Regions from separate parts of the Nocardia sp. CS682 genome, predicted to be linked through region 1. Evidence: riboswitches for the same ligand, from Rfam matches in the RefSeq annotation. Region 1 holds a riboswitch; the other holds the start of a gene.

Region 1 (4,421 bases):
TCGGTTGCCCGATCTACGCCGAGGAGCCGGTGCTCGAGGAAGCCGGGCTGGTCATGCCGGACGAGCGCGAGGACGAGGTCGAGAAGTTCAAGGAATTTCTCGAATCCGTCTCACCGGACGACTTCAAGGCCACCGACAGCTGACCGGCCCATCCGCCGCCCCGGTGCCGCCGCGCCGACGACGCGCGGAGCTGAACCAGAGGTCGAGACTTTAACCGCGCGTCGCGTTTGGCTCGACGATGGTGCTCCCTGGACAATCAAGGGGAGTAATCTCGATAGTTGGGCCACGTCCGTTTTGGCCAGGTCGTCAGTACAAGCAGTGGTCGAAACGGAGCCGGGTCATCGATGAGGCTAGCCGTCGGCGAAGCAAGGGAGTGGTCAGTGGCAGAGCAATCGCAGGATGTGGTACAGCCAGGCCTGTTCCCGGACGACTCGGTTCCCGACGATCTGGTCGGCTACCGGGTACCCAGTGCATGCCAGGTAGCCGGGATCACCTACCGGCAGCTCGACTACTGGGCGCGCACCGGATTGGTGGTGCCCTCCATCCGCAGCGCCGCAGGCTCGGGGAGCCAGCGCCTATATTCGTTCAAGGACATTCTCGTCCTCAAGATCGTGAAGCGGCTGCTCGACGCGGGCATCTCGCTACAAAACATTCGGATCGCGGTCGACCACCTACGCAGCAGGGGAGTGCAGGACCTCGCGGGCATCACCCTGTTCTCCGACGGTACCTCGGTGTACGAGTGCACCTCGGCCGAGGAGGTAGTTGATTTACTGCAGGGCGGGCAAGGCGTCTTCGGCATCGCCATCAGCGGAGCCATGCATGAACTCACCGGCGCCATTGCCAACTTCCCCGCGGAACGCGCGTCCGCGGTGTCGGAGCGTCCGGAGGACGAGCTGTCCTACCGGCGCAAGGCACGGATGAGCCGCAAGACCGGTTAAAAGTAGCCAACCGAAACAACACCCCGCCTCCCCGACGAATCGAGGGTAGCGGGGTGTTGTGCTGTGTGGCACTTGATTTTTGGTGCAGGGGACGGGGACCCGGACGCGGCCTATAAGGTTCCGAAAAACATGTCGTTAAGTAGATATGCGCATCTAACTATGTTCCTGCTGGAACAGTCCTTGACCTGCACGTGACGAGCGCGACACCGCCGGGACGGGACCAGTGCCACGTTCCGGCGTGTCATCGGCTTAAACTGGTGGCGCGCCAACGCCGTGCGGGAGAGTCCCGGGTTCGTCAGAGTCCGGGCGCCGAAGGAGCAGCACCTCCCCGTCAATCTCTCAGGCAACAGGGACCGTGCGGGCTTGGGCGCCTCTGGAAAGCGGTGGCTTCGGGCTGCCCGCCGATGGGGAAAGGGGCTCGGCCTACGAGTAGGCCGCGGCGTCCGAATCTCTCAGGCAACAAAACAGAGGGGGAGGGCTGGTACCCGTCGACCGCCGTCGACCCGCCCGACCCAATGGGAGCTGCCGTGACTCGCTCATTCGCCGACCGCCACATCGGACCCGACCGGGGCGAACTCGCCCGGATCCTGGACGTCGTCGGCGTCGGCTCGCTCGACGAGCTCGCCACGAAGGCCTTGCCCGCCACCATCCTGGACGGGTCCGGACTTTCCGGATTGCCGCCCGCGGCAACCGAACACGAGGTGCTCACCGAACTCGCCGGGCTCGCCCACTCGAACACCGTGGCCACCTCGATGATCGGGCTCGGCTACTACGACACGCTGACTCCGCCGGTGCTCGTTCGCAACCTGCTGGAGAACCCGGCCTGGTACACCGCCTACACGCCGTACCAGCCGGAGATCAGCCAGGGCAGGCTAGAGGCGCTGCTCAACTTCCAGACCATGGTGTCGGAGCTGACCGGCATGGACGTGGCCAACGCGTCCATGCTCGACGAGGCCACCGCGGCCGCCGAGGCGATGACCCTGCTGCACCGGGCGAGCCGGTCCAAGTCGGCGCGCCTGGTCATCGACACCGATCTCTTCCCGCAGACCAAAACCGTGCTGACCACCCGGGCACAGCCGCTGGGTATCGAACTCGTTCCGGCCGATCTGGCCGGTGGCGAGCTGCCCGAGGGTGAGTTCTTCGGCGTGCTGGTGCAGGCTCCCGGCGCGTCGGGCCGTGTAGTGGACTGGACGTCGCTGATCAGCGCGGCGCACGAGCGTGGCGCGCTGGTCGCGGTCGGCGCGGACCTGCTGGCGATGACGCTGATCGCCTCGCCCGGCGACCAGGGCGCGGACGTCTGCTTCGGTACCACCCAGCGTTTCGGCGTGCCGCTCGGCTTCGGCGGGCCGCACGCGGGGTATCTGGCAGTGCGCACGGCGTATGCCAGGCAGCTGCCGGGCCGGCTGGTAGGCGTCTCGGTGGACGCCGACGGTGACGTGGCCTACCGGCTGGCGTTGCAGACCCGGGAACAGCACATCCGGCGCGAGAAGGCCACCTCCAACATCTGTACCGCGCAGGTGCTGCTGGCCATCGTCGCGGCGATGTACGCGAGCTACCACGGTGCCGACGGGCTGCGCGAGATCGCCCGCCGGGTGCACCGGCACGCGGCCACCATCGCCGCCGGTCTCGACGGCGCGGTCGTGCACGACACCTTCTTCGACACCGTGCTCGCGCACGTGCCCGGTGGGGCGGAAGCCGTTGTGGCGAAGGCGAAGTCGCGCGGGATCAACCTGCGCCTGGTCGACGCCGATCATGTCGGGATCGCCTGCGACGAAGCGACCATCGAGGCGCATGTCGCGGCGGTGCTCGAATCCTTCGGCACCACACTGTCGGCCGAGCAGAGCGAGCCGGCCCCGGTCGCCGCGATCGAGAACCGCACCTCCGGGTTCCTCGACCACCCGGCCTTCACCAAGTACCACACCGAAACCGCCATGCTGCGCTACCTGCGGTCGCTGTCGGACAAGGATATTGCCTTGGACCGCAGCATGATTCCGCTCGGCTCCTGCACCATGAAGCTCAACGCGACCGCCGAGATGGAGGCCATCACCTGGCCCGGCTTCGCCCGCGTGCACCCATACGCGCCGGTCGAGGACGCCCCCGGCCTGCTCCAGGTGATCACCGATCTGGAGCAGTGGCTGTGCGCCATTACCGGCTACGACTCGGTGAGCTTGCAGCCCAACGCGGGCAGCCAGGGCGAGTACGCGGGCCTGCTGGCGATCCGGCGCTACCACCTGGATCGCGGTGACACACACCGGGATACCTGCCTGATCCCGTCCAGCGCGCACGGCACCAACGCGGCCTCGGCGGCGATGGCCGGGCTGCGCGTCGAGGTGGTCAAGTGCCGCGAGAACGGCGATATCGACCTGGACGACCTGCGGGCCAAGATCGCCGACCACGCCGCCCGGCTGGCCTGCATCATGATCACCTACCCGTCCACGCACGGCGTGTACGAGCACGAGGTCGCCGAGCTGTGCGAGCTGGTGCACGACGCGGGCGGTCAGGTGTACGTCGACGGCGCGAACCTGAATGCTCTTGTCGGGCTCGCCCGTCCGGGTAAGTTCGGCGGCGACGTGAGCCACCTGAACCTGCACAAGACGTTCTGCATCCCGCACGGCGGTGGCGGTCCGGGCGTCGGTCCGGTGGCGGTCCGCTCGCACCTCGCGCAATACCTGCCGGGCGACCCACTGGTGACCGACTCGCACGCGGTGTCGGCCGCGAACTACGGCTCCGCCTCGATCCTGCCGATCACCTGGGCCTACATTCGGATGATGGGCGCGGACGGGCTGCGCAGCGCCACCTTGACGGCGATCGCGTCGGCCAACTACATCGCGCGCAGGCTCGACGAGTACTTCCCGGTGCTCTACACCGGCGAGCACGGCATGGTCGCGCACGAGTGCATCCTGGACCTGCGGGAGATCACCAAGCAGACCGGTGTCACCGTCGATGATGTGGCGAAGCGGCTGGCGGACTACGGATTCCACGCGCCGACCATGAGCTTCCCGGTGGCGGGCACGTTGATGGTGGAGCCCACCGAGAGCGAGAACCTTGCCGAGCTGGACGATTTCATCGAGGCGATGATCGCGATTCGTAAGGAGATCGATCAGGTGGCGGCCGGGGTGTGGCCGGTTACCGACAACCCGTTGCGCGGTGCGCCGCATACCGCGGCCAGCCTGGTCGGGGAGTGGGAGCACCCGTACAGCCGCGAAACCGCTGTTTACCCAAGGGGTCTCGGGCATGCGCGGGCGAAGGTGTGGCCGCCGGTGCGCCGGATCGACGGGGCTTATGGCGACCGTAACCTGGTGTGCTCGTGCCCGCCGCTCGAGGCGTACGCCGAGTGACAGGGATGCCGACTATGTAGCGAAGGCGCCCTCCAGCTGATTTCAGCTGGAGGGCGCCTTCGCCTTGGCGGTGGGTTGAGCGTCTGCGGCGGTGAATTCTGCGCCGGTGCATCGGCGTAAGTCTGCCTATCTCCCGCACGCGCCA
Region 2 (4,421 bases), 670 kb from region 1:
CGTCTCGGCGCGGCGCGAGGTCGTCGTCACCGCGGGTGCCATCGATACGCCGAAGTTGTTGATGCTGTCCGGCATCGGGCCCGCCGATCATCTGCGGGAGATCGGCATTCCGGTGCTGGTCGACGCGCCCGGCGTCGGCGCGAATCTGGACGACCATGTGGAAGGACTGGTGTTCTGGGACGCCGCCAAGCCGATGGTGGAGACCTCGACGCAGTGGTGGGAGATCGGCCTGTTCGCCACCACCGACGAAACACTGCGCCTGCCGGACGTGATGATGCATTACGGCAGCGTGCCGTTCGACATGAACACCCTGCGCCACGGCTACCCGACCACCGACAACGGTTTCTGCCTGACCCCCAACGTGACCCAGGGGCGCTCGCGCGGCACCGTCCGGCTACGCACTCGTGACTTCCGGGATCGGCCGAAAGTCGACCCGCGATACTTCACCGATCCGGATGGTCACGACGAAAAGGTCATGCTCGCCGGTATCCGGCTGGCCCGCCGGATCGCCGAGCAGTCGCCGCTGCGCGAGTGGGTCGCCGCGGAACTCGCCCCCGGACCGGACGCGACCACCGACGACGAACTGCTGAGCTATATCCACGCCACCCACAACACCGTCTACCACCCGGCCGCCACCGCGCGGATGGGTGCGCCCGAGGATCCGCTGGCGGTGCTCGATCCGGAGCTGCGGGTGAAGGGGGTGTCGCGGCTGCGGGTGGTCGACGCGTCCGCGATGCCGAAACTGCCCGCGGTGAACCCGAACATCACCGTCATGGCCATGGCCGAGAAGTGCGCGGACCTGATCAGGGGATCAGCCTAGAATGACGGCGTCATGGCGAAACAGGATGGTGAGGACACGGGTCGGGCCGCTGCGGTGCAGTCGGTCGACCGCGCGCTGCTGGTGATGGAGATCATCGCCAAGCTGGGGCAGGCCGGCGTCACGGAGATCGCCGCCGAGCTCGGCGTGCACAAATCTACCGTCTCCCGGTTGGTCGCCGTGCTGGAATCACGCGGTTACGTCGAGCAGCTCTCCGACCGCGGCAAGTACCGGCTCGGGTTCTCCATCGTCCGGCTGGCCGGATCCACCAGCGCGCAGGTCGATCTCGTCGGGCAGAGTCAGGGCGCGTGCAACGCGCTGGCGGCCGAAACCGGCGAGACCACGAATATTGCTGTGCTGGACGGGAATCGGATCATCAATATCGTCGAGGCGGCGGGCACCGGCTCGATCGCCCTGCGGTCCTGGGTCGGGCAGAGCTGCCCGGCGCACGCCACGTCGAGCGGCAAGGTGCTGCTGTCCGGGCTCGCACCGGCGGCGCTGCGCAAGCAGGTCGGCCCGAAGCTGGAGGGCTACACCGCCAACACGCTGACCAAGGTCGCCGACCTGGCCGCCCAGCTGGTGGCGGTGCGCGAGAACGGGTGGGCAAGTGTGCGTGAGGAATTGGAGATCGGGCTGAACGCCGTCGCCGCTCCCGTCTTCGACAGCAACGGCGCGATCGTCGCGGCGCTGAGCGTCTCGGGGCCGTCGTATCGGCTCGGCCCGGACCGCTTCGCGCCGATGGCGGAACTCGCGATAGCGAGCGCCGCGGACATCAGCAGGCGGCTCGGCTACTTCGGCTGACGGGCCGGGCTGGTACGGCCGGGGTTCGCCATTGACAACGCGCGCGGCCGCCGACAATACTGAGTGCCGTATTGCGCAGTTGTTGCGCTATATGCAACAACTGAATATTCGCCGCACACGCAGCGGGAGATCTCCATCCGTTCGATGGAGAGCCGAAGGAGCAACACCTCCCGGGAATCTCTCAGGCCCAGTACCGCTGCGCATCAGGCAACTCTGAAAAGTAGTGCATCGAGGCACTCGCCGACGGGGCAAACGCACAGCGCGTGAATCTCTCAGGCCCTAGGACAGAGCGGGAGGAGCCACACTTACGCGCGCGCACGCGTCGACGAAAGGCTCCCCATGGCAGATCCCGCCGCCGATCTCCGTACCCCACTCGATGTCTCCCTGCGCGAATTCGACCCCGTGGTCGCCGCGATGGTCGATCGGGAGACCGACCGCCAGCAACGCGGGCTGGAGATGATCGCGTCGGAGAACTACGCGCCGCTCGCGGTGATGCAGGCCCAGGGCACCGTGCTGACCAACAAGTACGCCGAGGGCTACCCGGGACGCCGCTACTACGGCGGCTGCGAGCACATCGACGAGATCGAGTCGCTGGCCCTCACGCGGCTGCGCGCACTGTTCGGTGCGGAATACGCGAACGTGCAACCACATTCGGGTGCGCAGGCGAACGCCGCGGTGATGCACGCGCTGCTGCGGCCCGGTGACAGCATCCTCGGCTTGGCGCTGGACCACGGTGGTCACCTCACGCACGGCATGAAGATCAACTTCTCCGGGCGGCTGTACGACGTTGCCGCATACCACGTTCGGGCCGAGGATCAGCTGGTCGACATGGCCGAGGTGGCGCGGCTGGCCGAAGAGCATCAGCCGAAGCTGATCATCGCGGGCTGGTCCGCCTATCCGCGGCAGTTGGACTTCGCCGAATTCCGGCGGATCGCCGATCAGGTCGGCGCCTACCTGATGGTCGATATGGCGCACTTCGCCGGTCTGGTCGCGGCGGGGTTGCATCCCTCGCCGGTGCCGCACGCGCACGTCGTCACCTCGACCACGCACAAGACGCTGGGCGGGCCGCGCGGCGGATTCGTCCTCGCCACACCGGAATTGGGCAAGAAGCTGGATTCGGCGGTGTTCCCCGGCCAGCAGGGCGGACCGCTCGAACATGTGATCGCGGCCAAGGCGGTCGCCTTCAAGATGGCGGCCGAGCCCGCGTTCCGCGAACGGCAGGAGCGGACCCTCGCGGGTGCCCGGCTGCTCGCCGAGCGGCTGCTGACCGAGGATTGCCGGGCGGCCGGTATCGGCGTGGTCAGCGGCGGTACCGACGTGCACCTGGTGCTCGTCGACCTGCGCGAGGCCGCGCTGGACGGTAAACAGGGCGAGGACCTGTTGCAGCGGCTGGGCATCACGGTGAACCGCAACGCCATTCCGTTCGATCCGCGACCGCCGATGATCAGCTCGGGACTACGGATCGGCACACCGGCACTGGCCGCGCGCGGCTTCGATATCGCGGCGTTCACCGAGGTCGCCGACGTCATCGCGACGGCGCTGTGTACCGGCGAGGCCTCGGCGGCGCTGACCAAGCGGGTCGACGCCTTGGCACAGCAGTTCCCGCTGTATGTCGGAATGCGGAACCCGGCGTGACCATCAGCGTTTTCGACCTGTTCCGGGTCGGTGTCGGTCCGTCGAGCTCACACACGGTCGGGCCGATGCGTGCCGCGGCCGCATTCGTGGAGCGATTGAAAGACCTCAGCGTGCTGCACGAGACGGCCGCACTGCGGGTGGAACTGTACGGGTCGCTCGGGGCGACCGGGCGTGGTCACGGCAGTGTCGAGGCGATTGTGGCCGGACTGGCGGGTGCGCAACCCGAGAGCGTCGACCCGGACGCCATGCGCGCCACCGTTGCCACGGCCCGCGCCACCGGGCGGCTGTATCTGGGCGGTGTGCACTCGATCGCGTTCGCCGTGGACGAGGATGTCGAGTTGCTCGGGCTGACGAGGTTGGCCTTCCACACCAATGGCATGCTGTTCGCCGCGCGCGACGCGGCGGGGAGGGTGCTGCTCGAGCGCCGGTATTACTCCGTCGGTGGCGGTTTCGTCCTCGACGAGGACGAGATCGACGGGCGTACGGTCGAGGCGCCGGTCGCCGTGGCCCACCCGTTCCGCTCGGCGGACGAGCTGCTCGCGATCACCGAGGCCACCGGACTGTCCATCAGTGCCGTGGTGCTGGCCAACGAAATGTCTTCGCGCAGTGCGGATCAGGTGCGCTCGGAACTGCTCGACATCTGGGAGGTCATGCAACGCTGTGTGGCGCGCGGCATGTCGACGGGCGGGGTGCTGCCTGGCACGCTGCGGGTGCGGCGGCGTGCGGCGAACCTGTTCGAGCGGCTCGGCGCCGAAGCGGAGGACAACGATCCGCTACGCGCGATGGAGTGGGTGACGCTGTACGCGATGGCGGTCAACGAGGAGAACGCCGCGGGTGGCCGGGTCGTCACCGCGCCGACCAACGGTGCCGCGGGCATCATTCCCGCTGTGCTGCACTACATTCAGCGTTTCGTCACCGGCGCCGACGAGGACAGCGTGGTCGAATTCCTGCTCACCGCAGGCGCGATCGGCCAATTGATGAAGGAGAACGCCTCGATATCCGGTGCCGAGGTGGGCTGCCAGGGTGAGGTCGGTTCGGCCTGCGCGATGGCCGCCGCCGGCCTGGCCGCCGTCCTGGGCGGCACGCCACGCCAGATCGAGAACGCCGCGGAAATCGGCATGGAGCACAACCTCGGTCTCACCTGCGACCCCATCGGCGGGTTGGTGCA

The links. A riboswitch is a leader RNA that binds a small molecule or an ion and turns the genes downstream of it on or off. The one in region 1 is predicted to bind glycine.
Region 2: linked by a shared signal. The riboswitch ahead of glyA (serine hydroxymethyltransferase) and the one ahead of gcvP (aminomethyl-transferring glycine dehydrogenase) in region 1 are both predicted to bind glycine.

What each region holds. Positions count from the first base shown of each region.
Region 1 covers NZ_CP029710.1:8,705,805-8,710,225, forward strand. Annotated here, with positions in the region: gene DMB37_RS39365 (bifunctional nuclease family protein) at 1-143, shown strand, start outside; gene DMB37_RS39370 (MerR family transcriptional regulator) at 345-938, shown strand; glycine riboswitch at 1,205-1,304, shown strand; gene gcvP (aminomethyl-transferring glycine dehydrogenase) at 1,454-4,276, shown strand.
Region 2 covers NZ_CP029710.1:453,247-457,667, reverse strand. Annotated here, with positions in the region: gene DMB37_RS02130 (GMC family oxidoreductase) at 1-820, shown strand, start outside; gene DMB37_RS02125 (IclR family transcriptional regulator) at 833-1,618, shown strand; glycine riboswitch at 1,822-1,916, shown strand; gene glyA (serine hydroxymethyltransferase) at 1,958-3,253, shown strand; gene DMB37_RS02115 (L-serine ammonia-lyase) at 3,250-4,421, shown strand, end outside.